4 regions of the Desulfofundulus salinus genome follow, and region 3 is predicted to be linked to each of the others. Evidence: riboswitches for the same ligand, from Rfam matches in the RefSeq annotation. Region 3 holds a riboswitch; each other region holds the start of a gene.
The links. Region 3 has a riboswitch for cyclic di-GMP ahead of D7024_RS03835 (ArsB/NhaD family transporter). Riboswitches for the same ligand answer to the same signal wherever they lie in the genome.
Positions count from the first base shown of each region.

Region 1: it holds a riboswitch for cyclic di-GMP, as region 3 does, so the genes downstream of both, D7024_RS07845 (HD-GYP domain-containing protein) here and D7024_RS03835 (ArsB/NhaD family transporter) in region 3, are expected to answer to the same signal.
Region 2: it holds a riboswitch for cyclic di-GMP, as region 3 does, so the genes downstream of both, D7024_RS02850 (ATP-binding protein) here and D7024_RS03835 (ArsB/NhaD family transporter) in region 3, are expected to answer to the same signal.
Region 4: it holds a riboswitch for cyclic di-GMP, as region 3 does, so the genes downstream of both, D7024_RS07095 (type II secretion system F family protein) here and D7024_RS03835 (ArsB/NhaD family transporter) in region 3, are expected to answer to the same signal.

Region 1 is NZ_RBWE01000001.1:1,529,763-1,537,496, reverse strand. It holds gene D7024_RS07865 (DUF3352 domain-containing protein) at 171-1,940, opposite strand; gene D7024_RS15365 (methyl-accepting chemotaxis protein) at 2,277-3,488, opposite strand; gene D7024_RS07845 (HD-GYP domain-containing protein) at 3,613-4,230, opposite strand; cyclic di-GMP riboswitch class I at 4,559-4,660, opposite strand; tRNA gene D7024_RS07840 (tRNA-Val) at 4,798-4,872, opposite strand; gene D7024_RS07835 (2-phosphosulfolactate phosphatase) at 5,044-5,820, opposite strand; gene D7024_RS07830 (ABC1 kinase family protein) at 6,040-7,716, shown strand.
Region 2 is NZ_RBWE01000001.1:546,570-554,303, reverse strand. It holds gene D7024_RS02850 (ATP-binding protein) at 1-1,041, opposite strand, end outside; cyclic di-GMP riboswitch class I at 1,252-1,337, opposite strand; tRNA gene D7024_RS02845 (tRNA-Thr) at 1,702-1,776, opposite strand; gene D7024_RS02840 (methylated-DNA--[protein]-cysteine S-methyltransferase) at 1,756-2,385, opposite strand; gene D7024_RS02835 (DMT family transporter) at 2,419-3,357, opposite strand; gene cysK (cysteine synthase A) at 3,569-4,489, opposite strand; gene groL (chaperonin GroEL) at 4,744-6,363, opposite strand; gene groES (co-chaperone GroES) at 6,412-6,702, opposite strand; gene D7024_RS02815 (MogA/MoaB family molybdenum cofactor biosynthesis protein) at 7,075-7,566, opposite strand; gene fdhD (formate dehydrogenase accessory sulfurtransferase FdhD) at 7,688-7,734, shown strand, end outside.
Region 3 is NZ_RBWE01000001.1:753,864-761,597, forward strand. It holds gene deoC (deoxyribose-phosphate aldolase) at 1-483, opposite strand, end outside; gene D7024_RS03835 (ArsB/NhaD family transporter) at 531-1,928, opposite strand; cyclic di-GMP riboswitch class I at 2,083-2,172, opposite strand; gene D7024_RS03840 (universal stress protein) at 2,331-2,765, shown strand; gene D7024_RS03845 (nitroreductase family protein) at 2,921-3,442, shown strand; gene D7024_RS03850 (4Fe-4S dicluster domain-containing protein) at 3,439-3,978, opposite strand; gene D7024_RS03855 (Crp/Fnr family transcriptional regulator) at 4,173-4,841, opposite strand; gene D7024_RS03860 (sulfite exporter TauE/SafE family protein) at 5,400-6,590, shown strand; gene D7024_RS03865 (hypothetical protein) at 6,680-7,219, shown strand; gene D7024_RS03870 (molybdopterin-dependent oxidoreductase) at 7,308-7,734, shown strand, end outside.
Region 4 is NZ_RBWE01000001.1:1,390,249-1,397,982, reverse strand. It holds gene D7024_RS07135 (PilN domain-containing protein) at 1-299, opposite strand, end outside; gene pilM (type IV pilus biogenesis protein PilM) at 296-1,360, opposite strand; gene D7024_RS07125 (hypothetical protein) at 1,391-1,885, opposite strand; gene D7024_RS07120 (PilX N-terminal domain-containing pilus assembly protein) at 1,986-3,344, opposite strand; gene D7024_RS07115 (PilW family protein) at 3,398-4,012, opposite strand; gene D7024_RS07110 (prepilin-type N-terminal cleavage/methylation domain-containing protein) at 4,053-4,439, opposite strand; gene D7024_RS07105 (type II secretion system protein) at 4,436-4,561, opposite strand; gene D7024_RS07100 (prepilin-type N-terminal cleavage/methylation domain-containing protein) at 4,815-5,312, opposite strand; gene D7024_RS07095 (type II secretion system F family protein) at 5,434-6,753, opposite strand; cyclic di-GMP riboswitch class I at 6,721-6,812, opposite strand; gene D7024_RS07090 (type IV pilus twitching motility protein PilT) at 6,881-7,734, opposite strand, start outside.

The sequences.
Region 1 (7,734 bases), 780 kb from region 3:
CATCCTTATCAGCCCAAATACCCTTTAGTGCTTCAGCAGCTGCTTTCCTCCGGGCAATCTGCCTCCGCGTTTCCGATTGTTTTTGTTTTTGGGGATTGAACATAGCGAACACCCCTGAAGATTGTCCTTCGGCTAAATTGTGACTTCCTCTCATAACCCGCTAAACTCTCTTAGAGTTCGTAGCTAAGTTCCTTTCTTGAAAAGTTTACAGGCTCTTCCACGAAAACGACCAACGTACCGGAGAGGAAGTTGTCATCCGTCCTTGCTTGCCGGTAGCTTACCGCCTGTAGGGGCTTTACAAATGGGTAGACTTCTCGATCAAAAGATCTCCGGTCCAATCTGTCCAGGTTGCTACGTACCGTGTCAACAATTCTTTCCACGTCAATGAAAATACAACCCTCGTATTTGGGCTGAAGGCTGGCAAATGCTTTTTTATATGTATTGCTGTCGGCCAGGGAGCTGCCGTCGCCCGTTACGGCCTCCTTAACAAGATTTTCCGAGGATCCAATAACCAAAATATTATCCGTGAAACCGTAGCCCAGCATAAATGCCTCAGTATACGGGTCATAGAAATATTTGATGTTCTTGCCGTCAACCTTCACAGAATCCGAAACAAATCCTTCTTCATCTAGCAAATCAGCTATCTTGTCCATTAACCTTTTTGCCTTCTGGATATCCTTTACGGAAAACATGGCGAGCATCCCCAGGTGAGTTTCTTTACCCAATAACCCGTCTCTATCCGGGACAATAGCCAGACCATATTCACTGCCCAACCAGGAAAGGAGATCACTTTCAATATCTATACCCAAATTGTATTCGATTTCCGCGTCGATGTCTTTAAAATCGGGTTCTTTTTGAATGTCTTCCAGAATTTTTTCCATTACGTAATTCAGGTGAACGCCCCCTATGAATACCAGGGAGTTTTCGGGAGCCAGGGTGATGGTCTTCTCAACTTTTTCGGGAGGGGGAAGGTCTTTGGGTAATTTTTCTTTATCGTAGGCCAGCGAGTAGTCAAAGCGCACCCCTTCTCCGGTAAAGCTTATGGAAAAGCCCAACCCCTGATATGCTTCCAGGTGGTGAAGGCTTTCAACGGGAAAATCCGTGTTCAACTCGTCCTTTATAATATCGGGAATGTTTTCAGCGTTGATATAGCAAGCACCCGACCTGTTTGCTGGCAGCTTTTTCATTACCTTTTTGTAGTTTTCATTTTTGGCCAGGGTGGCCGCACCTTTTTGCCTGGTCATGTCTATTGCCTTTTCGATGGCTTCCTCGCTTTCCGCCAGCAGCAAAAACCCCTCATGCAGGGCGTAGGCTACCGGTGAAGAACCCCCGGTTTCAACGGTTATCTCGACCCCCTGATAAGTCCGGTCCTTGAATGCCATACCTTCTTTTTCCCAGTGCTGGCGCACTTTTTGTAAGCAGGCCGAAGCTTTTTTCATATTGGTGGTAGAAACAGCGAGCAGGTATAACTCCTCGTGGCTGTAATTAGGGACAATTAGGGCTATTTCCCTGCCAAGCCAGGGTTTTACGTCTTCATTGAAGTCTAAACCGAATTCATCCTCAAAGTCCCTTCGCAAATCGTCGAAAGCATCTTTAACTTCCGGGATGGAAAGGTAAATGTCTCTGATACGGGCAAAATTTTTTACCTGGTCCAGATTGGGATTAACGACCAAAAACAGGTCGGTATTGCCTGGTGCCAGTTTGGCTGCGCGGGCACTGTTAGACGGGCTAAGGAATGGGAGTACTTGGGCGAGGGATTCTCGGGCAACAAAACCGATAACAAGAAGAAGATAGGTGAGTACGCCGAGCCCAATCCAGATGGCCTTTTTTGATTTCGAAGGACTGGGCGGTGGTGCGAACTCATTCAGGGGAGTGCCGCAGAAGGGGCAAAATTTTGCCTCCTTATTCTCGACCGTGGCGTTGCATTTCGCACACTCCACGTTGAACCAACTCCTTTCTTGAAGAAATAGTTTCTTATTTTCCTGGCTTCTCTCTGGAACTTCAGGAACATGTCCGCGCACTTGACATTGGGCGGGACCGTCATGACCTGGGCATACCCCTGGAGCAGTAGCTCCGCGTTGTACATCTTCGCCCGTACTTCCTTCCAGGTGTTTTTAACCTTTCTGTGGTGGCTGAAATCTTTTTTAATTCACCCGGCTGTCAATAAACAGGTACAGGTCGTCACCCAGGAAATAACAAAATGTCCATATCTTTAGCCGTGTTTCCAGGTCGAAATAGGGTTCCGAAACAATTCCTTTACCTAAGTCCTTCTCTTTTTAACTTTTGGCTATTTTGGCAATCTCTTTTTTCAGCGCCACGAAGCAACGTAGCAGTTCCAGGGATGCCTGGGCCAATTCTTCGGCTGCTTCTGCCCGGGCTTCTCTCACCAGAGCAGCACCGACAGTATGAACCAGGCGGTGAGGCTCGTCTATAGCCCGCCAGGCAGGCAAGTGGCCGAACTGTCTGCCGCCCTCACCTATATACCAGCGTCCAAAGGCGCATTCGGTATGGTCGGATAATTTTTCACCTGTTCCAACTTTCGCCACTACAGTGTTAATGAACCGGGCATGGTCGAAAAGCCTGGCTGCCAGGGTATGAACCGGCGTATCTTCGGTTATCTCGACCAGGAGTTCTTCCAGAACCGGCATGGTGACTTCACGGATGTGGCTGGCATTGGCCGTACAGGAGTCACCGAAGGCTGTTATTTGGGCAAGCCGCTGGGACGACTGGGCAAGATCTGTTGTCGTAGTGGCAACCTGATTCATGACCCGGGTTATTTCGTCGAGGGCGCTGGTTGCAAGTTCCACCTGCTTCATGCTTTCGTCTATGCTTTGTACTACAGAGGTAACCTGCCTGGAATAAACCTCAAAGGAATCCGTTACCTCTTTGCTGCTGCGGTTGGCTGACTCTGATAATTGACCCACTTCTGCAGTTAATTCTTTCACAGTCCCTACCGCATCCTTCGTTTTCCCCGCCAGCTTCCTTACTTCTTCAGCTACTACGGCAAAACCACGCCCGTGTTCGCCAGCCCGGGCAGCTTCTATAGCAGCGTTCAGTGCCAGGAGGTTGGTCTGTTCTGCAATCTCCGCAACTTCTTCGCCAATCTGGTTGACCTGATTAAAACGCTGGCTTACTTCATTCAACTGGTCTCTCATATACTGTATACCGGTAGCCACAACTTTTAAAAGCCTGTCCATCTCCGCCAGTGCCGAGCGATTGGCTTCTGCCAGCTGTTTCATTTGGTGATGAGCGGCAGCCGATTCTTCCACGGAAGCATTGACTTCCTCGATAGTGGCAGAGAGTTCTTGAGAACCCGATGCCTGAACCTCCGCCTCGCGGGCCGCTTCATCTGCCCTCAAGCGGCTCCACAGGGCCAGGAGATCTGTGTGCGCCATAATGAAACGACCTACGCTAAGCCCAAAAAGCAAATCACCCGAATTGAAGGTATTGGAGGTACCCGGCTCACTTTTCTTTCTAAAGAACAGCAACTTAACCCCACCCTTTCCTTTTCGTGAACGTTTAAATTTAAGTCCAACTGGTGAACTATTTACCTGCTGGTCCGTACAGTCGGGATTTGCACCCTCTGGTTCAAACGCTTAAGTTCGCCCGGATTCAGGGATAAAAACTAGTCGTAAATTCTCGTTCGTAGAGGCTCAAATCAGTTTCTCCCCGTCCTATCAAGCGACTAAAAACTTCCACCAAAAGTGGATCAAACTGCCCTCCGGCACAGCAGTGCATTTCCTTCAGAGCCTCTTCCCGGGATAATGGAAAAGGTCGGTAGATCCTCTCCGTGGTCATGGCGTCGAAGCTGTCGGCAACGGCTAAAATGCGCGCCCCCAGAGGTATATCTTGAGCTACAAGTCCAGCGGGATAGCCCGTTCCATCGTATCTCTCGTGGTGATGCAGTACCATGAGACTAATTTCTTTCATACCGGGAATGGTTGAGAGAATTTCATAACTGAAAACCGGGTGCTTTTTTATCTCCTCCCATTCCTCGGCAGTCAACTTGCCCTGTTTAAACAGTATATAGTCAGGGATTCCTATTTTGCCTATGTCGTGCAGAAGGCCAGCTAAGTAGACGCGTTTCTGGTATTTTTCGTCCAATCCCAATTCCCTGGCCAGCAGGAGCGCATAAAAGGCCACGCGCTGAGAATGCAGGCAGTCCGACTTAAATCGAGATTCCTGCACCCGAACCAGTACCCGAGCAGCGTTAATAAGTGTGGGCTTCATGGAAACACCTCTATCATGGAAATTACCATGGAAACGGTAGAAAAAACTCATGAGAACAGTTTCTTATAGGAATGATGGTGGCGGGTACAAGGGTGGGGAGCGTAAAAAGGGGAACCAAAAAGGAGGGAACCAAAGAAGGGGAACCCCAAAAGAGTTGTTTATAGGGCTAATAAATAAGGCCAGATGTAGACAGGTTACCCCCCCCCCCCCGAACTGACGTTCTATAAGGGATTCTTTCATACTTGCTCAAACCTCCGCCTTTTACGTTATTCCAAATTAAGAAAGCCGCAGGGAGACAAGTATACGCTTTCCTGCAGCTACCTTTCTCCCTTGCAACCCAGCCGTCATAGTTCCCCGTAGCAACCCTTTGGGGAACCTTAGACCTGTGGCTTTGCGCCCCCGGCTTTCGCCGGGTTTGCCCTCCAGGATTCGGATTGAACAAAATAGCTTTTTAACTTTTCGACCCCACTACCTTATTTCGACATAATTTTAGCATACTTGAGTCCTTTAAAATCAAGGTTTTTCGGGCAAAGCAAAAAGCCCCGTTTTCCGGGGCTCTGATTTTGCTGGTGGGCACGGCTGGTTTCGAACCAGCGACCTCTTGAATGTGAGTCAAGCGCTCTCCCACTGAGCTACGCGCCCGTTTTGTAGTTTACCGCGGGGCCAACCCGCTTGCATGTGTTATTTTAGCATATTTGCCGGCCAAACGCAAGAGGGGGTCACCTGTTTTTTCGTGCCATCGTCCAAAGCTCAAGAGCGGCGGAGTTTATTTTCCTGGCCTTGTTGCTCCTGGCGAACCGAATATAGCAGTTTTCAACACTTTTCAATGATTAAATAGCTACTCTCCTTTTTTACCACCGGCACCACCTGGAAGGTGTTCAGGGAAGCGCACCAGTCCAGATCAGCCGCCAGCCCCATGTTTAAAAGCCTGCGCCCGTGGCGGGAGTGGTCAAAAGCCCGGCGGGTGTTGTCCCGGTAGGTTCGGGCCAGGTGCAGGGCGGCTACGGCGAAGTCGGCAAGGTCCAGGGAGGAAGACGGCTGGTGGTTTGAACAAAGCCAGCCCGGGTCCAGCATCTCCACAATCTCCAGCACCACCATTCCCGCTGCCAGGGTATCCTCCAGGGAAAATTGACCTTGCGTGCCCGCGCAAACCATGGTTATATCCCTGCCCAGACGGCAGGCCTTTTGAGCCACGGCCCGGGCATTGAGCAGGCTTCCCACCAGCACAGTGTGGGCCTCTTTTGCCGCGCCGTTCAGGGCCCGGGTGCCGTTGCTGGTGGTAAGGACCAGCACTTTGCCGCCCACCACTTCCGGCGGGTATTCCAGGGGAGAGTTGCCGTAAGGAAAGCCAGGGATTTTTTGACCACCCCGCTCACCTGCCAGCAGTACCGGTGTGTTTTCCCCGGCCAGCCTGCCCGCCAGCTCTCTGGCTCCGGATGCGTCTACCACCGGAACCACCCTCCGGCAGCCGTGGGCCAGGGCAGTGACAATGGTGCTTGTGGCCCGTAACACATCAAAAACCACCGCGGTACACCCGGCCAGTTCGGCCGGAACTATACTTTCGGCAGTGGGAAGAAGGTCGATGCGCATGATTTAAAAACCCTTTCACCAAAGTGATTATGGCTTTGCATTGAATTTGGTCCGGGGGACCGCAAATATTATACTGCTTCCTATCTCTGGCGGCAAGAAAATTTAAAGGGCTTCCACAGTATACAAATATGCCGCACCCGAAGAGGGTTTTAAAAGGCGGTTGTGGAAAAAATAAGTAATAACCAGCGGCGCCTGCCGGCGGCCCGGGGAGGATGTTTTATGCAGCTGCACCTGCGCAAGAGGTACAAGCATTTTGCCCGCTACCGGGAAATTGCCAACGTCCTGGTGCGCCACGGTTTCGGGTACCTGGCACAACAGCTGGGTCTTGGCGAGTTCCTGGGCCCTGGCCGCCGGCACAAACCGGCACGCCAGGCCCCCGTGGTGGAACGGCCTTCCCCGCCCGAAAGGCTGCGCCTGGCCCTGGAGGAACTGGGCCCGACTTTTATCAAGATGGGACAGGTGCTTTCCACCCGCTCCGATCTGCTGGCCCCGGAATATATTGCCGAGCTGGAAAAGCTCCAGGACCGGGTGCCCCCTTTCCCCTTTGCCCAGGTGCGGGAACGCATTCAAATGGAGCTGGGGCTGCCCCTGGAGGAAATCTTTGCCCATTTCGAAGCTACCCCCCTGGCTGCCGCTTCCATCGGCCAGGTCCACCGGGCAAACCTGCGGGACGGCAGGCCGGTGGTGGTCAAGGTCCAGCGGCCGGGCACGGAAAAAATTCTCTCCACAGATATAGAAATCCTCCATGATGTGGCCCGGCTGGTGGACAGGCACGGGCCCTGGCGGGAGCTTTATCGCTTCGAGGAAATGGTGGAGGAGTTTGAAAAGATCCTGCGGGAAGAGATGGACTTCACTGTGGAAGGGCGCCATGCCGATACCTTTCGCCAGCATTTTGCCGGCGACAACACGGTCTATTTCCCGGTGGTGTACTGGGATTACACCACCAGCAAGGTGCTGACCATGGAGTACGTAGAGGGAGTGAAACTGACTAACCCGGAAGAGCTGGCCCGCCGGGGCATTGACCGGCAGGTGGTGGCCCGGCACCTCGCCGATGCCCTGCTGCGGCAGATCCTGCTGCACGGTTTTTTCCACGGCGACCCCCACCCGGGCAACCTGGCCGCCCTGCCCGGCGGGAGGGTGGCCTTTATGGACTTTGGCATTGTGGGGCGCCTGAATGAAGAGGTGCGGGAAAAAATCGGCGCTCTGGTTTTGGGATTGGTCCGGCGGAGCACTTCCCAGGTGGTACGGGCGGTGGAAGACCTGGGCGTAGTGCCACCCCATGTGGACCGGGCCGCCCTGCACCGGGATATCGACGCCCTGAGGGAAAAATATTATGAAATCCCCTTGAGCCGGATTAGCCTGGCCGAATCTTTAGGGGATGTAATGGCGGTGGCCTTCAAATACCGTATCCGCGTTCCCACCCAGTTCACCCTGCTGGTGAAGTCCCTGGTTACCGCTGAAGGTTTAGTTGCGCAGCTGGACCCGGAATTGAGCATCGTGGAGATTGCCCGTCCCATGGGCAAACGCCTGCTGGCGCGCCGTTTCAGCCTGCCGGGGATAAAAAGGCTGGTGCTGGAGCACCTGGAAGACTACCACCAGCTTTTGACCCACCTGCCTCACCGCCTGGACAGGGTGCTGGACCTGGCCGCAGGGGGTGAATTAAAAATAAAAGCGGTAAACCCGGACCTGAACCGCATGTTCGGCCAGCTCAACGCCATGGTTAACCGCCTGGTTCTGGGTATCCTTTTGGGTTCTTTGATCGTGGGTTCTTCTCTGCTGCTGGGGCGGGGTTATACCATTCTCTGGGGTTTGCCTGTAGTGGAGGCCGCTTTTGTTGTCGGGGGAGTGCTGGGCGTGGCCCTGATCTTTTCCATTTTGCGTTCCCGGAGATTTTAGTTATGATGGTTAAATCCC
Region 2 (7,734 bases), 210 kb from region 3:
CCTGACGGTGTCCCCTGACTGCCTGGCTTGCCAGCAACCGCCCCCTGCATGTTTGAGAGCATTGGCCAGCGCCTCTGTCAAGCACAAGGCAATCGCATGCTGCCTGCGGCTGTCGAGAACAGGCAAGGCTTCCCGCATTGCCCGGCGGGCTTCCGGAATGTCATGGGTCTGCCGGACCTCACCCCTGGCCAGTTCCGTCCCTTCTGAGATCACTTTTTCCATTTCTCCACTATTCACCAGGTATAACCGGCCCCCCGTTACCGCCGCTATGGCCTCCCGGTAAGCCTGCATCTCCTGCTGGTGCATCTTTCTCTCCTTTTCAATCACCTCGGTGATGTCAAAGGCCAGCAGTCCACCGCTCCTGTGGTCGAAGGGCACGCCGTGAAGGTCAAACACCTTTTGCCCGTCAGCGCTAATGATCACCTCGCGGCGGTGTTCGGCCTGGCGGATAGCCTGGCGCATCAGTTTTTCCGCTTCTTCCATAGGCAGGTCCAGGTCAGCCTGGCCCGAAAGGTAGCGGAAGCGCCCTCCTTCATATTTCATCACCTTCCCCACCCTGAGAGCGTTAATTAGTTCGGATTTCTCCACCTCAGCCAGCAGTTTCTCCCTGACCAGGTCCTGAAGGTGCTCCGGCAAGTGCCGGGAAATCTCCTGTATTAGCTCGCCGGCGCTTCCGGCCAGCAACTGATACTCCTCCCTGCTAAGACGACGGGCAGTCCCCTGCTTCCGGTGGACACACAGGATATCAAAAACGTGGACGTTATTTTTCCCTTTGAACGGTACCCCGGCCACCTCGACCCACAAGTTTTCCTGCAGCCTGATTACATACCGCCCCGGAACAGGAGCTTCCGTTTCCAGCCCAAACTCCGTGGTATTTAACACCAGGATGCGAGCCGGATACTGCCTGCCATGCTCATCTTCCAGTAACACCCGGACAGGCGGCGAAGGCACCCGCCGAAGGGGGCTTAGCTGGACAAAATACTGGCACTCCACACAAGGACGGTCCGGTTCTTTCTTTGCGCATTCAAGACACCGTTGCATTTTTTCACCACCCTTCTGCCTTTCAGCCCCTCCCGGCCCTATGCCCTTTCAATTGCCACAATACTGCCAGCAAACGTCCCAGCCATTGGCTCTGTTAGAGTCGACCTCTATACCCCAAATGGATAAACATACTTTTATAAGCAGGAACGACAGCCTGACCAGGCTGCCGCAACAAAACATCATTAAAAAGAAAACAATCAATACCTTTATCGCGGCAGCCTGGCAGTCATACCCTTTAGGGCTGCAGACCCATGGCTTTGCGCCCCACCCTTTCGAGTGGTTTGCCTTTAACACAATAAAGACAGTAAAGTTTTTAATTTAACACTTAAAAGGCTGATTCAACACCGCCAGAACACAGAAAATTTCCGACCAGCGAAAAATTCAGCCCCTGAAGATCCATAACCACCGGTACCAAAGCCATGTCCGCAAACAAGATACCTGCACCCAAAAGTTAATATACGATATCTATATTTTATTTTCCTTTCCGAAAGAAGCAAGACAATGTAATATAACACGATTCTACTTAATGTCAAGTTTTACCACACCATGACCTCCAGTCATTTCAAAGTGAACTATCCCCAAATTATCCCTATTTCGCTAATTTCGCCGGTTTCGCCAGAAACAATAAACGCCGCAAACCCTTGCGGCGTCTAGCTTTTTTGGAGCTGGTGGTCGGATTCGAACCGACGACCTGCGCATTACGAGTGCGCTGCTCTACCCCTGAGCCACACCAGCACTTTTCTGTTGTCTCACTTGACTAACCGGCGCATTACTTATATTAACGCATGTAGGGCCATTTGTCAATTGGTATCGCCCGGTGGGGCCGGGTCGTACGCCTTCGAGTTGCAATAGCTGCAGTTTTAAGGGCAGGCCGCCGCTAAAACCGCCGGGTGATCCATCCCGGCGGATTACCCGGTGGCAGGGAATGACCAGAGGAACCCGGTTGGCCCCCAAAGCCCCGCCCACGGCCCGGGCGGCCCGGGGATTCCCGACGGCTGCCGCCACCTGCTGGTACGACCATAATTCACCGTACCCGATGCGCCGTACAAAATCCAGCACCCGGGCCACAAAAGGGGTGCACCAGGAAAGATCCACGGGAATATCCGCAAAGGAAAGCGGCCGGCCCTGGAAGTAATGGTTCAGCCTTTCTTCCAGGATCAGAGGCCACCTTTTTACGGCAGGCTCGCTGGTTTCATTAATTTTTACAGGCATTGGTTCATCCTGCAGGGCAGTCAGGGCTTCCTCCCGGCTTGGACGGGGAAATGTCAGGACCAGCAGCCCCTGCTTACCCCAGGCAGTACCAACCCAGCCCGCTTTGGTGGATAATAAATGAAGCCCATTCACAGAACGCCCCCCACAGCCGCAAAATAGAATAATCTATTTTTCTGCTGCCGCCCGGATAAAAATGGCCAGACCCGTGATAATAATCGCCCCGCCCACAAGCTGTAAGGGTGAAGGTACCTGGTGAAAAATGATATAAGCCAGAATGGTTGCCCCCACCGGCTCGCCAAGTATACTCACTGAGACCACGGCAGCCTTGACATAACGCAGGGCCCAGTTAAAAATGGTATGCCCGAAAATGGTGGGCACCAGGGCCAGGAGGAAAAACCACAGCCATGTGAAGGGCGGGTAAGGAAAAAAGGACAAACCGGTGAGCAGCGCACCCAGGAACAAAGTCACGGTACTGGCCCCGTAAACAACAAAAATGTACGGGAATAATGACAGGCGGTGCCGTAAACCGCGCCCGATCAATACATAGCCGGCAATAAAAATGGCCCCGGCAAAAGCCAGGATATCTCCCCAGAAAGCCTGCCCACCGATCTGAAAATCACCCACACCCACAATAATGCTGCCGGTTAAAGCCAGGGATGCCCCCACAAGCCCCGTGCGGGCAATTTTTTCTTTAAAGATAAGGTAGCCACCTAAAACCACAAATAAGGGTTGCATGGTGACCAGCACGGTGGAGCTGGCAATGGATGTGTACTCAAGGGAAGTAATCCAGGCAGTGAAATGCAATGCCAGCAACACGCCGGAAAGGCAGGCCAGCATTATGTCACGCCGGCCCATGGAGCGCAGTTCTTCCCGTCCCCTGGTCAGGGCAATGGGAGCAATCATGAGCACGGTAAACCCCAACCGGTAGAAGGCAATGACCAGAGGTGGAGCCATGGCGAGTTTGGTAAAGATGGAAGAAAAGGCGGCTCCCACCACCCCCATCAGGATGGCCAGGTAGGGATTGACAAAGGGGCGCTCCAGGCCGGTGGTTAATGACCCTGGCCCCTCTTCAAGGGAGCGATATTCTGGCGCTTTTTGAGGCATGCTCATTCATCAAGTCTCCTACTTTGAACAACCAGGACTGCCCTTCATATTCTACCAATCAAGCAGAGATTCCTGCCAGGCAAGTGAACTTCCACCGGGCAAATCCGGAAGCTTTACCCCGGACAACTATTGTCAAAATACCAGTCGCCCCACGGGCTAACAACCCGGCTTTTACGACCGGAATAAACCTCTGGTTTTCACACAAGTGAGCCTATACAAACAACCCGGTAGACAAATAACGCTCCCCGGTGTCCGGGAGCAAAACCACCACGGTCTTACCCCGGTTTTCCGGCCGGCCGGCCACCTGTAAAGCCGCCCAGACGGCCGCCCCCGAAGAAATACCCACCAGCAGGCCCTCCTCCCGGGCCAGACGACGGGCGGTGTTCAGCGCATCTTCATCGGCCACCTTTACAATCTCGTCCAGCAAAGCCATATCTATTACTTCCGGTACAAAGCCCGCGCCGATGCCCTGAATTTTGTGCGGGCCGGGCTTCCCGCCGGAAAGCACCGGTGAGGCGGCCGGTTCCACCGCCACCGCCCTCAGGGAGGGACGGCGGGCTTTCAGAACGGAGGCTACCCCGGTAATGGTACCTCCAGTACCAACACCGGCCACAAAGAAATCCACTTCCCCTCCGGTATCCCGCCAGATTTCTTCGGCGGTGGTGGCCCGGTGGGCGGCCGGGTTGGCCGGGTTGGCAAATTGTTGCGGCATAAAGGCATTGGGATGGGAGGCCGCCAGTTCCCGGGCTTTGCGTACGGCCCCGGCCATGCCCTCGTTCCCGGGGGTAAGAACCACTTCGGCCCCGTAAGCGGCGAGAAGCCTGCGCCGTTCCAGACTCATGGTTTCAGGCATGGTCAGCACCAGCCGGTAACCCCGGGCCGCGCAAACCATGGCCAGGCCAATGCCGGTATTGCCGCTTGTAGGCTCGATGATTACGGTATCCTTGTTGATTAATCCTTTTTCCTCCGCCTCACGGATCATGTTGTAAGCAATCCGGTCTTTAACGCTGCCACCGGGGTTAAAATACTCCAGCTTGGCCAAAACAGCAGCAGGCAGATCGGAAGCTATCTTTTGCAAGCGGACCAGGGGCGTTGCCCCGATCAATTCCGTCACGTCATTAAAAAGGCGCATGCAACCAACCTCCTAAGGTATAAAGAAGCCCCGGAAATAACATACCCCCGGAAACGGTGGGAAATCATTAAAATGAAAAGCCGGCCCCGGGATTACTACTGCTACATAAACTCTCTTTTTCCTCCCGGCTTATAAAAAATTTTTCCCACATAGGTACCGGGTGAGTGGCGAAAATTTTTCCGACAAAAAGGTTGCCCGGAAAATAAAAGGCCCCCGCGCAAGGAACACGGGGGCTTTTCAATGTTCGTTTTACCTTACATTGGAGGCATTCCGCCACCCATGCCGGTATCCTTTTCCTTTTCCGGCTTTTCCGCCACCAGGGTTTCAGTGGTCAGAATCATAGCGGCAATGGAAGCGGCATTCTGCAGGGCAGACCGGGTGACCTTGGCCGGGTCCACAATACCGGCTTCAATCATGTTCACATACTCGCCAGTCAAGGCGTTGAAGCCCATACCATCGGGCAGGGCCCTGACCTTTTCCACCACTACGGAACCTTCCGCACCGGCGTTGTTGGCAATTTGCCGCAGGGGTTCTTCCAGGGCCCGGCGTACAATGTCCACACCGACTTTTTCATCCAGGCTGCTGGTTTCGATATTGTCCAAAGCCTTGATGGCTGCCACATAGGCCACGCCGCCACCGGAGACAATACCTTCCTCCACGGCAGCCCGGGTGGCGTTCAGGGCGTCCTCGATACGCAGCTTCTTCTCCTTCATTTCAGTTTCAGTGGCTGCGCCAACCTGGATCACCGCTACGCCGCCAGCCAGCTTGGCCAGACGCTCCTGCAGCTTCTCCCGGTCAAAGTCGGAGGTAGTTTCTTCGATTTGCTTCTTGATGGAGGCGATCCGGGCATTAATCTTGTCCTGGGAACCGGCACCGCCGACAATGATGGTTTCTTCCTTCTTCACCCGTACCTTGGAGGCCCGGCCGAGCATGTCGATGGTAGCCTTATCCAGCTTCAAGCCCAGCTCTTCGCTGATTACAGTACCTCCGGTAAGAATGGCGATGTCCTCCAGCATGGCCTTGCGCCGGTCACCAAAGCCGGGAGCCTTGACGGCCACGCAGGACAGGGTGCCACGCAGCTTGTTCAGCACCAGGGTGGCCAGGGCCTCGCCTTCCACATCCTCGGCAATGATCAAGAGCGGCTTGCCGGCCTGGACGATCCTTTCCAGAATGGGCAGCAGATCGGCCACGGCGCTGATCTTCCGGTCGGTAATGAGGATGTAAGGATCGTTGAGAATGGCCTCCATCTTCTCGGTATCGGTGATCATGTACGGAGATATGTAACCCCGGTCGAAGTTCATCCCTTCCACCACTTCCAGGGTGGTGCCGATACCCTTGGATTCCTCGACGGTAATTACACCGTCCTTGCCCACCTTTTCCATGGCTTCAGAGATCAATTCGCCGATGGACGGATCGTTGGCCGAAATGGAAGCTACCTGGGCAATGGCAGCCTTGCTTTCCACCGGCTTGGCGGCCGCTTTGATTGCCTCTACGGCTTTTTCTACCGCCTTTTCAATGCCCCGCTTGACGATCATCGGGTTGGCCCCAGCTGCTACGTTCTTTAGACCTTCCCGCACAATGGCCTGGGCCAGCACAGTAGCAGTGGTGGTACCATCACCGGCCACGTCATTGGTCTTGGTGGCTACTTCTTTAACCAGCTGGGCGCCCATATTCTCAAAGGGATCGGTTAATTCAATTTCCCGGGCAATGGTCACACCGTCGTTGGTGATCATGGGAGAACCAAACTTCTTCTCCAGCACCACGTTGCGGCCCTTTGGTCCCAGGGTAACCCGCACCGCTTCAGCCAGAGCATTTACGCCTCTTTCCAGGGCACGGCGTGCTTCTTCCCGGAAAATAATCTCTTTACCAGCCAATTTCCTCGACCTCCTTAGATATTTTGATCACGCGTTCCAAAGCACCATTTACTTTTCAATAACCCCAAGGATGTCGGCTTCGCGCATGATCAGATATTCTTCATCATCTATCTTGACCTCGTTACCGGCATACTTGGAGAACAAAACCCTGTCCCCGACTTTGAGATCAATAGGTACACGGGTGCCATTTTCCAGCAGGCGGCCGGGACCTACCGCCACCACTTCCCCCTCCTGGGGCTTTTCCTTGGCGGTTTCAGGCAGCACAATGCCCCCCTTGGTCTTCTCCTCGCTGGGCAGCGGCTTGACAACCACCCGTTCACCTAATGGTCTAATCCTCACCTAAAACCCCTCCTTATAAGAGATTGTTTTCTTCTATTGTTAGCACTCATTTAAACCGAGTGCTAATACCAAGTATTATAATATAAAGGGGGAAGGGCAAAAAGCAACTGCCCTCAAAAGACTTAATCCCCCTTTTTAACCGCTCAAGGCAAATTACCTGATATTATCTCGCATTTTCTCCCGCCATTGAGCTATTATCATTACTTCTTGCCCAAACATTTCTTAGCCTTCCTAGAAACATTTTCCCCACAAAAAAAATACTTTATACATGCAAAACAAAAACACCCGCCAGGGCGCTTAGATATTGGTCACGTTTTACACAGAAAAGCTCAATGATCCGGCCGTAAGCTTTTACCGCGGGCAGAACTCCCCTTAGTCCGCCCCGCACTCCCCACTCCGACCGGTCAATATTTCCAACCCGTGGGAAAGGGCCGGCAATATTACCTCCAGGCATTCCCGTACTGCCTTAGCACTGCCCGGCAGGTTGATGATGAGCGTTTGGTGACGGATGCCGGCCACCGCCCGGCTCAGCATGGCCCGGGGCGTTTTTTTGAGGCTTTCGTAGCGTATCGCCTCGGGAATACCCGGCACTTCCCGCTCAATAACCGCCCGGGTCGCCTCGGGGGTGTTATCCCGCGGGCTGAAGCCTGTACCCCCGGTGGTTAAAATCAAGTCCAGCTTCTCCTGGTCGGCCATTTTAATGAGTATTTCCTTCAAGACATCCAGGTCATCAGGCACAATACGGTAAGACACCACTTCTCCCCCGATGCCGGCCACCATATCCCGGATCACCTGCGCGCTCTTATCCTCCCGTTCACCCCGGGACCCTTTGTCACTGGCCGTGAGAATACCTACCCGCCACATGGCCAACACCTCCATCGCATGTAAGGTCGGGACACAAAAACGTTTGCAACACTGCCTTTACAGTTGAAGCAAAAGACCAGGAAAGATAAAATGGGTTTAATGAGTAAAGGAGGTTAAACCCATGGCCGTACCTGAAACCACCACCGTCATGGTGAAAAAAGTAACCGG
Region 3 (7,734 bases):
GGTGCTGGTTTTTACAAAGTGGGCGCCTGCCTGACGTACCAGCCGGCAGGCGGTAATCTTCTCCCCGTGGTTTAAGTAGCCTGTTTCGATAATCACCTTGACCAGCCCCCCGGGCAAAAGGGCGGTCACTGCCTCCACCACTCCCCGGATATCGGCCACAACGAGATCATAGTTTCCTTCCTTCAAGGCGCCAATATTTATGACCATGTCCACTTCCCTGGCGCCGTTTCTGACGGCCTCTTCAGCTTCCTTCTTTTTTACGGACGGCGTGGTTGCCCCCAGGGGGAAGCCAATCACCGTGCACACTGCCACACGGGAACCGGCAAGTATTTTCGCGGCATATGCCACATGGGCGGGATTAACGCATACGGCGGCGAATCCTTCAGCCATCGCCTCAATACAAAGTTGCCGGATGTCCCGGGTGGTGGCTGTGGGTTTAAGCAGGGTATGATCAATCATGGCGGCCAGCTGGTTTCTGGTCAACCGCCAACCCCCCTTATAAAATTACTGTTATTAAACGGCGCAGGGAATCACTGGTTGCCTGCTGGGGTCGTGGTTTCTATTTTAAGCTGCCTTTGCAGCAGGTTTAACAGCAGGCTCAAGGCCAGCCCTATTGCCAGCGTGCTTACCAGCACCAGGGTGGTATTAAATTGCAGCCAGGCCACCAGGTATGCTGTGGCAATGACAATGGAAAGGATCATGAGGGGAAAAGCTACTTTAAAGAAACCCAGGAAACTGATAGGAGTACCCCTCTTTTCAGCCATGCCCACCACTACCACGTTGGCCGAAGCACCGATGATGGTGCCGTTGCCACCCAGGCAGGCTCCCAGGGAAAGGGACCACCACAGGAAATTGAGGTTTTCTATGCCCCCCAGGCGGCCCATGTCCTGAATTAAAGGAATCATGGTCGCCACAAAGGGGATGTTGTCCACAAAGGCCGAGGCCAGGGCCGAAAGCCAGACAATCAAAAGGCCCGCCGGCAGGAGTTCTCCCCCGGTAACCTCCAGGGCAAAATGGGCGATGGTTTCAATGACCCCTACTTCTTCCAGCGCTCCCACCAGGGCAAACAGGCCGATAAAGAAGAAGATAACCGGCCATTCTACGGCGTGCAGGGCATGTTCCGGGTCGGAACGGGTGATTACCAGCAACAGGGCCGCCCCGGCCAGGGCAATCACCGAGCTCTCCAGGTGCAGGAACTGGTGCAGGGCAAACCCGGCAATGGTTAAACCCAAAACCCAAAGACAGGGCTTGAGCAAAGAGGCGTCTTTAATCTCGTCCCATTCATTTAGCTCCAGGATGCTTTTTTGATTCTCAGGGTTTGTAACCAGGTCCCGGCGGTAAATGAGGCGCAGGATAAAGATCGTCAAGACATAAATCACTACCACCACCGGGGTAAGGTTAATCACAAAATCCATAAACCCGAGCCTTACGGCGCTACCAATCATGATGTTGGGCGGGTCTCCGATCAGGGTGGCCGTTCCCCCAATGTTGGAAGCGATAATTTCAGAAATTAAGAAGGGCAGGGGGCTTACTTTTAGTTTGTGGGCGATGGCAAATGTAACGGGCACGATGAGCAGTACCGTGGTCACATTGTCCAGCAGGGCTGAAAGTACAGCCGTGACCAGGGAGAGGGATGCCAGGATACGCAGGGGTTCTCCCCGGGCCATTTTGGCCGCCTTGATGGCCAGGTACTCAAAAACTCCCGTTTCACGGGTAACGCCCACGATGATCATCATGCCCGTTAAAAGGCCAATGGTGTTCCAATCGATGTAGTGGACGGCCAGTTCCGGGGTAATGATACCGGCCAGTATGACTATCGCCGCACCGCAAAAGGCAGCCACGGTACGGTGAATCTTTTCCGAAATAATTATAGCATAGGTGAGTAAAAAGACGGATGTAGCTAAAATAACTTGCGTTTGAGCCGACAAATTTCCCATCTCCTTTCATCCATAGTATTTCGATAATCACCCAGTCTTACTACATTTAAGGAAACCACCTCCATTAGACCAGAAATGTGACTAATTTCAGGCAAAATTAAAGGGGGGGGGTAGCCAAGTGACTACCCCCCCCAGCAGTCGGTACCGTTGCAGCCTGGCGATCATAGTCCTGAAAAGGACCTTAGACCCATAGCTTTAGCGTCCCGGGCTTTCGCCCGGTTTGCCCAACCCGTAAGGAACGTACACTTTTCACTTTACTACATAAGTATTATAAGTGGTCAGGGCCTATGGAGGCAATAGGAATTTAATCAATTTATTAATAATGCAGGTTTCTCCCACTAGAACGTAGAAGATCTTGCAATAAAGATTGTCTTTGGGGAGGTAGTGGTTTGCATGAAAATCCTTCTGGCCGTGGATGGTTCGGAGAATTCACTGCGTGCTGCCAGGCAGGCTTTGCGCTTAAGCAAACTAAACCCGGAAGTCGCAGTTACGGCTCTGTACGTGGGGCCTTCCTGTTATAAACTTTTCCCCGAACCCGGAGTATGTGCCTGGCTTCAGCAAAAAGAGCTGGATCAAGAAATAGAAGCCCGCGCGGAAAAAGTCTTTGCCGCCGTAGAAAAAATTTTTCGGGCAGAAGGCCAGGCCATAGCCACGGCGGTGGAACGGGGAGATGCCGCTGAAGCCATCTGTCGGCTGGCTGCGGAGGGTCAATTTGACCTGATCGTCGTTGGAAGCCGCGGTTATGGCGATCTTAAGTCCCTTTTCCTGGGCAGCGTGAGCCATAAAGTGCTGCACCTCGCCCCCTGCCCCGTAATGATTGTCAGGTGATAAATATGATTAATAAAATGTAGCTGTACTCTTCCGGGGTTTTTATTATTGAAAATTAAATTGGTATTTGGTAAAAATACGATTGGGTAAACACACGAGATGAGAATTCCGGGGTATAACATAAGAGCACTTTGATGCAGGAGGTTAAATTGATCATGTCCACGATTCTCTCCCTGGTGAGGAGCCGGTATTCCGTAAGGCACTATAAACCCGACCCGCTGCCCGAGGCATTGCTGGATCAACTCCTGGAAGCGGCCCGCTGGGCCCCTTCTGCCGGTAACCTGCAGCCCTGGTTTTTCTATGTGGTTACCCGGGAGGAAAAAAAAGAAGCCCTGGCACAGGCCGCTTTAAATCAACGTTTTATTGCCCAGGCGCCCGTGGTGATTGTGGTTTGCGCCGAACCGGAACGCTCGGCGCGGGTTTACGGTGAGCGGGGGCGGCAGCTTTATTGTTACCAGGATACGGCTGCGGCAGTGCAAAATATTCTGCTTACCGCAAATGCCCTGGGCCTGGGAACCTGCTGGGTGGGTGCTTTTGACGAGGAACGGGTGAAAGAGTGCCTGGGTATCCCCGCGGGGCGTATACCCGTGGCCATCATTCCCGTGGGTTACCCGGCCGACGATCCGGCCCGCAGGCCCAAGAGGAGGGAAATAGAAGAGATTGTGAGTTACATTTAGGCCACCGGCCGGGATTTCCGGCCGGCTTTTTTGCGAAGCGGTGTAAATCTTTTGCGGATATAACGAACCCTTTTTACGTCCGGCATGCGTTCAGCCGGGCCAAAGAGAAGGCTGTTGGTGGGACAGGCGGTAACGCAGGCCGGCTCGAGCCCGGCATCAATCCGATCTTTGCAGTAGTCGCATTTCACAGCTACACCTTTTTCTTCATCCCATTGGGGCGCACCCCACGGGCAGGCCATAATGCAGCTCCGGCACCCAACACACAGTTCCCGGTCAATGAACACAATGCCGTCCCTGGGGCGTTTCTGGACGGCTCCAACCGGGCAGGCCTGCACGCAATAGGGGTCCTCGCAGTGGTGGCAGGCTGTGAAAACATACGTTGCCATTGCTTGACCGCTTCTGATAACAGGGTCTACCGTAACAACCTTACTTGGCTTGGGTCCCACGCCAAGCCCCTTGTTTACTTTGCACTGCACTTCACAGCTGCGGCAGGAAATGCATCTTTTCTCGTCCTGGTACAGGTAATACTTGCTCATTGATTAGCCTCCCAACAGTCCCTTTGTAATATTGACTATAGTTCGATACTTTTATTAGATAACCTTCTTTAAAGCATTATTTTTATTTATAAATAATGGTAGACTTTGACCGGATTCACCGGTCAAGAAAAAAAACCCCGCTCTTTTGCGGGGTTTGTTAGGTATCTCAAGCGGATCTGTAAGGCCGGCTACACTTACATAATCCACCGGGCCAGCTTATCTGGATCTACGATGCTGATGGTTCTTCCTTCATAAGCAATGCTTTTTTCCTGCTTGAAGGTGTTTAATAGAGAAGTTACCGTCTGCCGGGAGGTTCCTACCATATTTGCCAGTTCCTCGTGGGTAAGCTGTACGCCCAGTTTTATGCCGTTTTTTGTTTCCATGCCGCAGCGTTCGCCCATTTTTAACAGGGCCAGGGCCAGCCGTCCGGGAGCCTGCCAGCAAACCATCTCGTGAATAATCTGTTCCGCTTCCCGCATGCGTACTCCCAGTAATTTAGCTACCTTAATGGCCAGAAAAGGATGGGCGCCCATTAACTCTTCAAATTTGTTTTTACGCAAAACCACCAGGCTGACGTTGCTGATCGCACCGGCAAAACAGGTACGTTCCCCTCCCCACAGGGCTTCGGCCAGACCCATTAACTCCCCGGGGCTGCGAATACTGCCTACGGTGACCCGGCGGCCGTCGGCATTCAGGCGGTAGATTTTTACCCAGCCGCTTTCCACCAGGTAGACCCGGTCGGCCGGATCGCCGGCGGCAAAAATGACATGACCTTTCGGATAATGCACCGTAAATCCCGCCTGGCGAATAAGTGCCCTTTCCACTTCATTTAATGCCGCTTTTTCCACATGCGGTAGTGACATGCCGTCTATCCCTCCCGGTAAAGAAAGGGTTTGTTTATAGCAAGTTTGTTAGAAAATTTCTATTAGATAATTCTTGTAATCGTTAAGCTATACATGCTCAAATGCAAAAAGGAAGGTTAATATAATTTAACATTTATTATATTCCCATTTCTCCATCCCTGTCAATGGCTGTTATGGGAAGCAGGCATAAAGTAGATAGTGGAATTAAAAGATGAAACAAATGAAATTATGTTTATAAGGTGTCGTGAGCATGACAAATTATTTGTCTACAAGATGACTATTAAATTGTCTTGCACCTGACGTTATCATGTTATCACATTGATTATATTTAATTATAACACATAGGGTGTGTCTTGTTATAAAAACCATTTAGGGAGGTGAATTTTTTGTGTGGCATTCGTATCAAGGGAGGTGATTCCACAGTACATTAAAATCTGGGCTGATTTCTCATGCCTTTATTATTCTTGTGTGATTGTGAGTACAAACTTTATTTCCCTTTCTTTATATAAGCGCTCGAACTTATAAGAGTTTTCATCACTGATTACGGGGGAGGATTAAATGAAAAAGGGGATTATCAATAAAATTGCCCTGGCCACACTGCTCCTGATGCTGGCCGTTCTGGCTTTAGGGGCCAGCGGCGTGGGGGCGCAACAAGCACAAGTGGTGGGCAGCGACCTTGGGTTGAAGGGGAAACTGGGTGAAGCCATAGCTAAAGCCCCGGTGGGCACGGGTAAGGGGCAGATCGATCCCGATGCGCCCAGGGGAGCCTTCGGCATTCCCGGAGCGCCTGAGATCAACTACCTGGTGGCCATCCTGTGGGCCATCTGGGTGGGCTGGATCTTCTCCACTGTGGGTGCATTCGGTGGCGTTATGGCTGGAGTAGGCCACATGACCGTTTACGGCCTGGGTGACTGGGTAAAGCCTTTTAAGAACACCGCGCCCCAGTTGAACAAGCTGCTTACTGACAGTATCCGTACCTCCAACCAGTGGCTGGTTGGTTTGTCAGCACTTTTAAGCACCATTAACTACCTGAAGGCTAAGCGTTTGGCCTGGCCGCTGGGCCTTGCCCTGGGATTGGGTTCCATTGTGGGGGCTGTGGCCATTCCCGCTCTGACCGGCGGCAAGGTGAGCTTCAGCCAGTACCAGGGATGGTTCGGATTATTTGTTTTTGTGGTGGGCGTCGTTCTTTTATATGAAACGACCCCCCGGGGGCAGGCCAGCAAGAAGGCGGCCAAAGAGGCGGCCAGGGCCTTTGAGCAGAGCATCAAGGAAAAGAAAGACGAAGCTGCCCAGGGGATTATAGTTACCGAGTGGAGTCTTACCAACATTAAGTTTTCCTTCTTCGGCGTGGAGTTTAAGTTCAACCCCATCTGGGCTTTTATGGGCGGCGTGGTAATCGCAGCCATTTCGGCCTTCATCGGTGTGGGCGGCGGCTTTTTGTACGTGCCTTTCCTGACCAGTATCGTGGGCCTGCCCATGTTCGTGGTGGCCGGCACCTCGGCCATGGCCGTCCTGGTCAGTATGATGACCAGTATCACCACCTACATCACCGTAGCCGGTGCCGCCTTGGACTGGGGCATGATTGGGGTGGAGTTAATTGGCGTATTTATCGGTTCCATGATTGGCCCGCGAACCCAGAAATATATCCCGGACATCTGGCTGAAGAGATTGTTTGTCGTTCTCGCTTTTTACGTCGGCCTTGGTTACTTCAGCAAGGGATTCTTCGGGAAAGCCTGGGTTCCAATGTAAGATTCGCTTAACAGATATTCCGCTCCAGGTTCCCCGGGCTGTTCCCTGGGAACCTGGGGCAACTACCTGGATAAACGGGGGCTTGAAGTATGGGCCTTTGGGAACTGGTGGATCAGGTCCTAATTATGTTTTATAAAATCAGCGGCCATCCGGTTTTTGACTACTTTCTGGGTACATTCCTGGTGGCACTCTTGGCGGTGGTCATCGGGGAATTCACCATCTCCATGGTCTTTCTGGTGAACAAAAACCACCTGGACCGGCTGAACACCCGGTTAGCGGATTTGCAGCAGCTATCCCTGGCTGCCTTAAAGCTGGGGGACAAGAAGAGCTATGACGCCTGCAACAAAGAAGCCAACGACGCCTTTGGCCGGGCTTTCTTCAACATGTTTGGCCTGTCGGCGGCCGCCCTGTGGCCCGCTTTCTTTGCCCTTGCCTGGATGCAGCAGCGTTTTGCCGGCATCGGCTTTCCCATACCCTTTACCGGCCTGGCTGTAAATTATGTGTTTACTTTTCTCATCTGCTACATCCTGGCCCGCATGTTTTTCAGCCGGGTGAAAAACCGGCTCCCCTATTTCAGGGGTATACACCGGATGCTGATGGCTTATGAAGAAAATTCCAGCAAAAGCTAGGTTTTTATATAAGATATCCCTGCCGCTGTCAGCGGCAAAGTAAATATCCAATAACTCCGTTAAAACTTATTTTATGGAGGCTTCCCTTATGGAAACTGTCTACAGCATTTGTTTCATGTGTACGGTAAGATGTCCCATAAAAGTAATGGTGGAAAATGACGACGTCAAGCTGATCGAAGGCAACCCCCACGTTGCCGGCATTGAGGGCAGCATCTGCCCCAAAGGCGCTGCCGGGGTCAGCCTTTTAAACGACGACGAAAGACTGAAAAGGCCCTTAATCCGCACCGGCCCCAGGGGTTCCGGGCAATGGCGGGAAGCATCCTGGGAGGAAGCGCTGGACTACGTGGCGGCAAAACTCGCCGAGGTCAAAGAAAAATACGGTGGGCGCAGCATCGCCCTGACCGAAAGGGCACATCTCAACTCCCACATCAGCAAAACCTTTATGAAGGCCCTGGGATCTCCCAACTATTTCACCCACGACTCCTGCTGCAAGGGCTCCCTGAACACCGCCTTCA
Region 4 (7,734 bases), 640 kb from region 3:
CTGGACCAGGTGTGCCTTTGCTGGAGCAGGCGTTCCAGTTCACCGGACGCCGCCTCCAGCTCCTGGCGCTGTTTCTTGAGCTCCTCCAGCCGGGCAACCGTTTCCTGGAGTTTGGGCACCTGCCGCTTGACGGCAGCCAGCTCAATACGCATGTGGTGAAAATTTATGCCCCAAAAGACACAGGCAGTAACAAGCCCCCCTGCTGTGAGGGTAGCCAGTGAAATCAACAGCAGGCGTTTCGGTTCCAGGACGGGCCCGGGTTGCAGTTCCGCAGGCAGGAGGTTAACCCGGTAATTCACTTTAGCACCTCCCGCAAAGCCAGGCCCACCGCCACGGAAAAGCCCGGGTCCAGCACCTGGGGAGTATTCTTAACATCCCGGAAGGGCAGCCGGGGAAAACCGGCCGCCACTCTTATTCCCAGCTGGTCAGCCAGATAAGCAGGTAACCCCTTGATTTTGCTGAAGCCGCCGGTAACCACCAGGGTTTCCACCGGGTTGTCCCGCTCCTGCAGCTGGTAAAAGTCCAGGGAGCGGCGGATCTCCCGTACCAGCTCCCCCAAAAGTTCGAACTGTGCTTCATCATAACCGGCATATTCACCGGACAGTTCTTCCGCAGCGGCAGCGGCTTCCCCGCCCGGTATTTCCTCACCCCCGGGGGGTGGTGCAGGTTCTGCCGGTGCCGGTTCAAAAACGCCCGCGGGCAGCAACCTTCCCAATTCGACCGGCAAAGAACGCACATAAACCAGTTCCTGTCCTTTTAAAACGATAAACTGACCGGAAGAAAAACCCAGATCCAGCACTGCCCGTACCCCACCGTCATGAACCGGGTATCCAAAAGAACCGTGAAAGACCCGCCACAGGGCCAGGTGATGCAGGTCGATGGCCGTAACCTGCAGGCCGGCCCGGTCGAAGGCCTCGTAATAACGGTAGACAAGTTCTTTTCTTACGGCCACCAGGAGGACATGAAACAGCCCGCTTTCTCCGTTCTGGCTTTCCCCAAGCACCACGGGCCGGATTACCAGTTCATCGACGGGCAGCGGCACCAGTTTCTCCGCCTCCCACACGACCGCCTGTTCCAGTTCCTTCATTGGCATTGCCGGCAGGCGCAGCTGCCGGGTAATCACTCCTTGCCCCCCGATGGCGGTAATTACCTTTCTTCCTGCTCCGGGTGCAGATTTAAAGGCCGCCTTGAGAGCTGCGGCCAGTTCATCAGTCCTGTCCTCTTCCAGGTGCTCCATGCCGGGGCTCAAGTAACGATGCAGCAGGTTGCAGATCACCCTCCGGCGGCAGCAGGAAAGAACCGCAATTTTGATTTCGCCCGCTCCGATGTCAACAGCAGTAAAAGTTTTGCTTCTGAACATTGGTGACCTTCCATTATTAAATAATCTGGATTAACCTGCCGGAGGCAGAGGAGAAACTCGCACCCTTCCGGTAACAGGGGCGACAATGACGTAATACCGTCTTCGGGTCAATTTTTCACTCAAGGTAACCGTCCCGCCACCGGAAATGGGGATCCCCCGCAGGTTAAATTTAAGCTCATTGGACGGAAAATTTGTCGAGACCAGGTCCAGGTAAACAGGGAGACACTGCTTTTGTCTGGATACATTATTAATCATTAAATGATAGGCGTCGTTGAAAGGATCAAACTGTATGCTGTAAGTAGACATGGTATCCCCTGCGGAAAGGGCCTGTTGCTGCCAGCCGCGAATATCTGTAGCTATCTGGCGGGCGCTGGTGTACAGGGCGTACTTGCTCAAACCGTTAAGTACGGCGGGCACCGCAATTAAAAGCAGGGTGGCACTGATGGCCGTGGAGACAAGAACCTCGAGTAAAGTAATGCCCCCGGGCGAGGATATAACTTTTGGGAACGAACACTGCCGAAACATGCATATATTTTCGTGGCGAAAGTAAAAAAGTCCTGCTTAAAGGAAACCCTGAAATGGATATGTTACCAAATTTTCAGGACGTACGGGCAGGCTCGGGAAATCAAAATACGGGGTATTCCTCCTGCCAGGAAATAATTTTCACAGTGACCAGGTCTGACGGCAGGACGGGAACGGCGTTCTGGATCAGGTCATTATCCTGGATCAGGCTTACGTTACCACTGACATCAAAAGATTGGGCAACCACCGTCCCCCTGATGGTACTGCTCCCGCCGGCTTCGAACCGGCACGCATATATAACGGCGCTGACGTTTTCATTCCCGTGTACGCTAACCGTACCGTCTACATGCAAAACCAGGACGTCCCGGCCTGCATTTGCCGGCTGCAAATCGCCGCTGATCTCCACGTTCCCTTTAACGGCAATAACCCATTTCCCGCTGTATGTACCCTCAAGCCAGAGTTCCTTTCCACCGGTGTCCAGGTAATAGGTCCCGGCAGACCTGCCGGTAAGATTGCTCTCGAACCTGTTTCCCGTTTCGGTTACACCCAAACGGGGATAGCCCTGGTAGGCAGCCACTTTTCCCGCTGGATCCAGAAGGGCGGCCGGCTCTACAAGGGCAGCAATATTTTCCCGCGGGCCGTCCAGCCGGGGTACCTGGCCGTCATTTTGAATGATAAACGTGCCCGCCGGATATTGCGTGGCGGGGGTGAAGTAGGTCCCGCCGGGGGAGAAAATCACGGTGCCTGAAGAATTATCGATGGCACCGTCTGCCTGGAGGTAGCCCGGTGTTTCAATGCGGCCGTGTCTATTATAGAGGTTGCCTCCCACCAAAAGGCTGCCTCCGGACAAAATGTTGATGCTACCATTTTTATTATCCAGATTGCCCTTCACCACCACCAGCCTGGAATTGGTAAGGCTTATACTGGAGCCAGTTTCCAAATTGCCGTTAATCAACAAGTTACCGCTAATAGATACGTTGCCGCTTAAGTTAGGGGAATTTCCGGCACAAAGGGCGTTCTGCAGCACGGGAGTAGCCGTGCGCTGCACCCGCACTTTGAGTGCCTTGCGGGCGTTGCCCGCCCGCCCCTCGGCCAGGATCTCTCTGGTGCTGGCGTCCACCGGGTTCACGGTAATTTTGGAAATCCGGCCGTTCCCCAGCACGATTGGCGTGGACGGCGGCCCGGCATCAAAATTCCCGGCCAGCCGGACGACCATCATTTCCACTCCCGCCTCGGCCAAATAAAGGGCCTGGGTCATGGCTACCTGGCTGGCGGACATTCTTTTGTCCACCGTGGTCAGCTGGACCAGGGAGCCGGCAAAGACCAGGAGCAGGAGGGTGAGCAGGATCACCGTGACCAGGGCCGCGCCTTTTTGTGCTCCGGCACGCATGTTTTTCCAGAAAGCAGGGAGCCTCCGGCATACCTGCCCGCTCTCGAATTTTCCCTTTTGCCCGCCGGTCAATACAGGTCGCCCTCCCAAATCACTTCCATACAGAACATCTATTCCCGGAAAAATCAATTTTGTTCGCGCATCATCCGCACGGTCACACGGGAAGTTAAGACAAAACCGTTGGTGCCGGTGAGCTTTATCTCCACCGTAGCCGGCAAGCCGGTAACTCCCTGGAATGATACCGCCTGAACCCGCCCGGCCACGGGATTATTCCCTTGCCAGGAGGCTTTATCAGTGCTGGTGGCCCGCTTGATCTCGCCGCCGTAAAGATAATACTTGATGTATTTTGTATTGTCCGGGCTCTTAAAAATGATGTATGATTGGGGATTTATTTCGTCCACCCCTGCACTGACCCTCAGTTCCCGGGTCAGCCGGTCCATGGCCAGCCGCAGGTTCTGCTGCACGTCAACCTGCTCGTCGCCTTTTTTCCAGTTGAGCATGGTGCTGTCGACGACGAAATAGGCCGCCCCCAGGATTAAAGAAAGAAGGACGGCCGTCACCAGAACCTCGATCAGCGTCAGGCCCCGGCGGTCAACCGCCAGTCCCGGCAGGGCGGCCCGCCGACCAGAGGCCGGTGTATCAGCCGTGCCATATTTTACGTACCCGGCTCCTTTAGCGGTTATAGCCGCGTTATTATCGCCAACCGCTCTGCGCACTGCAACTTTTTTAACCGGTCCCATCAGGCCTCGTCCCGCCAACTCATCAAATTTGCGCCGGCCGTCATCCCCTGCGTTTCAGCGTTACCAGTTCCAGCTGCCGCTCCCGCCCCTGGTGCCGGTAGTGGACGTTGACCCGCACCTGGACCAGCCGATCATCCGGCTGATAGGTCTCTACCGAATATGTGTAAGTATAACCGGACGCGCCGGGAAAGGGCCGCGGTTCATCCTGCCTTTCGCCGCCGGCAAGGGAGCCGGCCAGCAGTTCCTCCATCACGGCCTGGGCGGCGTTAACGGCCACCGTGTCCTCCCAGGCTGCTTTAGCCGCCATTTTGCCCGAAACCATCAGATTTACGGCAGTGGCCGCCACCAGCACCAGAATGGCGGCGGCCACCAGGACCTCGATCAGGGTAAAGGCGCGGTCATGTCTGGAAAATGTACGCATAATCATAACCATTCCTCGTCTACTACATGAAGCATTGCAGGCGTACTTAAAGGTTCGATGACCACCAGAAGCTCCACCAGGGTGAAGCCGCGCTGATCGCGGCGCAGGTTTGATAGACGAAACCTCACCGGCTCACATCCTTCCCCGGAAGAAATCGCATCTACTCACCACCCACCCCTGCCGGAAAATGGCGGGGCAGATTAAGGTGGGGCCGGGTAGCCTGCCCCGGCACCCGAACGCCGCAGGCAGACTACTCCGACCGCGCAATATCTCCGTTGCATGCTCGCTGCTTTTACTCAAAGATTTCACCGGTACTTTGCTCTAGCCGCTCTCTTACTTCAGAGAAACGACACAACATCACTTTTATAACATTACAACTTCTTAGTCCTTCGAGATTAGAATGTCGACGGTGACAGTAGCACCCGAACCGTCTATCTCGACTACATCATTGCCAAGGTCAGCTTTCATTTTAGTTGCGGCGCTGGAGGGGACAGAATTAAGTTCAAGACTTCTTTTTGAGCTTTCATTTTTAAAAGTATAAGTCCCGCCCCACGGGTTCTTGCTGGGCCAGCGCTCCAGGTAGGGGCCGTTCCAGCCAGCGGGGTTCTGGGAAGAATCTGATTTTCCTGTAACAAAACACTCTGTTTCGTCGGACCAAGAATTATCAGTAGCCATAGGCCATTTACCTGTATCTGTATAGTAGTTCAGCGCCGCCGCCTTGATGGCCTTGTAATCCGCTTCCGCCGCCGCCACCTTGCCCTTTTCAATGGCCTTGAAGGCGTTGGGGGCGATGATGGCGGCCAGGATGCCAATGATGGCGATGACCACCAGCAGCTCCACCAGGGTGAAGCCGCGGTTGTCCTTGAGTTTTTTGCGCATAGTTTTTCCCTCCCCAAAAAGTAGTGTCTTAATAAAAAGGGTTGTCAATTAAATAATTGACCTGGAAACGGTGCCTAAACGGCCGGTTAGAGTATGTAAGAACACCTTTGAAACCACCGCCCTACCTGCCCAGCCCCTGCATCATGCTGGTGAACATGGGCAGGAGCACCGAAAGGACGATGAACCCCACTATGCCGCCCAGGAAGACAATCAGCACCGGCTCCAGCACGCTGGAGAGACGGCCCACGGTGATGTTCACTTCCTGGTCGTAAAAGGCGCCGATGCGGACCAGCAGCGCGTCCAGGCTGCCGGTTTCTTCCCCCACGGCAATCATGCGGATGACCAGCGGGGGGAAGATGCCGCTTTCTTCCAGGGGGCCGGCCAGGCCCTGCCCCTCCCGCACGCTCTCCTGCGCCCTGGCCACGCCGGCCGCCACCACCTGGTTGCCGGCGGTTTTCTTCACCACTTCCAGGGCCTGGATGATGGGCACCCCGCCTTTGAGCATGGCGGCCAGGGTGCGGGCGAAGCGGGCAATAATTATTTTTTTCAGCACCGGTCCGAATACGGGCATTTTCAGGACCAGGCGGTCCCAGATCTCCCGGCCCCGGGGCGAGGCCCGCAGGCGCTGAAAGCCAAAAGCCGCCGCCAGCGGAAACAGCGGGAGGAGGTACCAGTAGCGCCCCACCAGGCGGCTGGCTCCCATCACCACCCGGGTGGGCAGGGGCAGGGACACACCCAGGTTCTGGATGGTATTGATGATGGGGGGCAGGACGAAGGTGAGCACGAAGGTGAGGATGACCACGGCAAAGCCCAGGACCATGGTGGGGTAGGTGAGGGCCGACTTCACCTTTTCCCTCACCTCGTGTTCCCTCTCAAAATGTCCGGCCAGGCTCTCCAGCACCTCGTCCAGCACGCCGCCCACTTCCCCGGCCTCCACCATGCTGATGAAGATCTCGGGGAAGACCGAGGTGTAGGCGCCGAAGGATTCGGCCAGGGAGTGTCCCTGCTCCAGGCGGGCGGTCACCCCGCGCACCACCTCTTTGAGCACCCGGCCCTCCACCTGCAGCTCCAGGATGCGCATGGCCCCCACCAGGGGCACGCCGGCGCTGACCAGGGTGGAAAGCTGGCGGCAGAAGAGGGCCAGCTCCCTCAGCCTGACTCCACGCCGGAATGAAGGCAGCCGCATAGGCAGGCTGACGCCCCCCCGCACGGCCCGGATCTGCACGGGGATGAGCCGCTGGCCCTGCAGTATCCTGGCCGCCTCCCTTGGTCCGCTGGCTTCCAGCCGGCCGGAAACCACCCTGCCGGTTAAATCCCGGGCCCGATAGGCATAGACGGGCAAAGCTCCCCTCACCACCTCCCGGAAATAAAAATCCAGGCGACGCGCCTGGAAGTACGTGCCGGAAAGTTCGGCAGCCCGGCTGCCATGGCGGCCTTGCATGCCGCTTTAGGCCCGCGGCTTTGCGCCCCTGCCTTTCGGCAGGTTTGCCTTTTTTCGCTTTGCCGCACTCTTCCTGAAAACTATCTTAACGGCAGCTGCCCTGCCAGTCAATAACCAGCTGGTTGTTTTAAATCATTTTTAACAAATTTTCGGCATCAGCCGCCCGGGCCAGGGCCTCCTCCCTGCCGATCACCCCTGTACGGACGAGGTTTCTTAAAGCCATATCCAGCGTCTGCATACCGTACCTGGCCCCGGTCTGCAGGTGGGAGATAATCTGGTGGGTCTTCCCCTCCCGGATGAGGTTGCGGATGGCCGGCGTGGCCACCAGGATTTCCAGCGCCGCCACCCGGCCGGGACGGTCCCTGCGGGGCAGCAACTGCTGGGCAATCACTCCTTCCAGGGCGCCGGCCAGCTGCAGCCGGACCTGCTGCTGCTGATGGGGCGGGAAAACGTCGATGATGCGGTCGATGGTCTGGGCTGCGCTGGTGGTGTGCAGGGTGGCCAGCACCAGGTGACCGGTTTCGGCGGCGGTGATGGCCGTAGCGATGGTCTCCAGGTCCCGCATCTCCCCCACCAGGATGACGTCGGGGTCCTCCCGCAGGGCCGCACGCAGGGCGGCGGCAAAAGAAAGGGAGTCCCGGCCGATTTCCCGCTGGTTGACCAGGCTCTTCTTGTGCCGGTGGACGTACTCGATGGGGTCTTCCAGGGTGATGATGTGCAGGCGGCTTTCGCTGTTGATGAGGTCGATCATGGCCGCCAGGGTGGTGGACTTGCCGCTGCCCGTGGGCCCGGTAACCAGCACCAGGCCCCGGGGCCGCCTGGCCAGGTGGGCCACCACCTCGGGCAGGCCCAGTTCATCGAAGGTGGGGATGCGCTCCGGGATGAGGCGGATGGCCAGGGCCACCGTACCGCGCTGCTTGAAGGCGTTCACGCGGAAGCGGCCCACTCCCGGGATGGCGTAAGACAGGTCGCTCTCGCCCA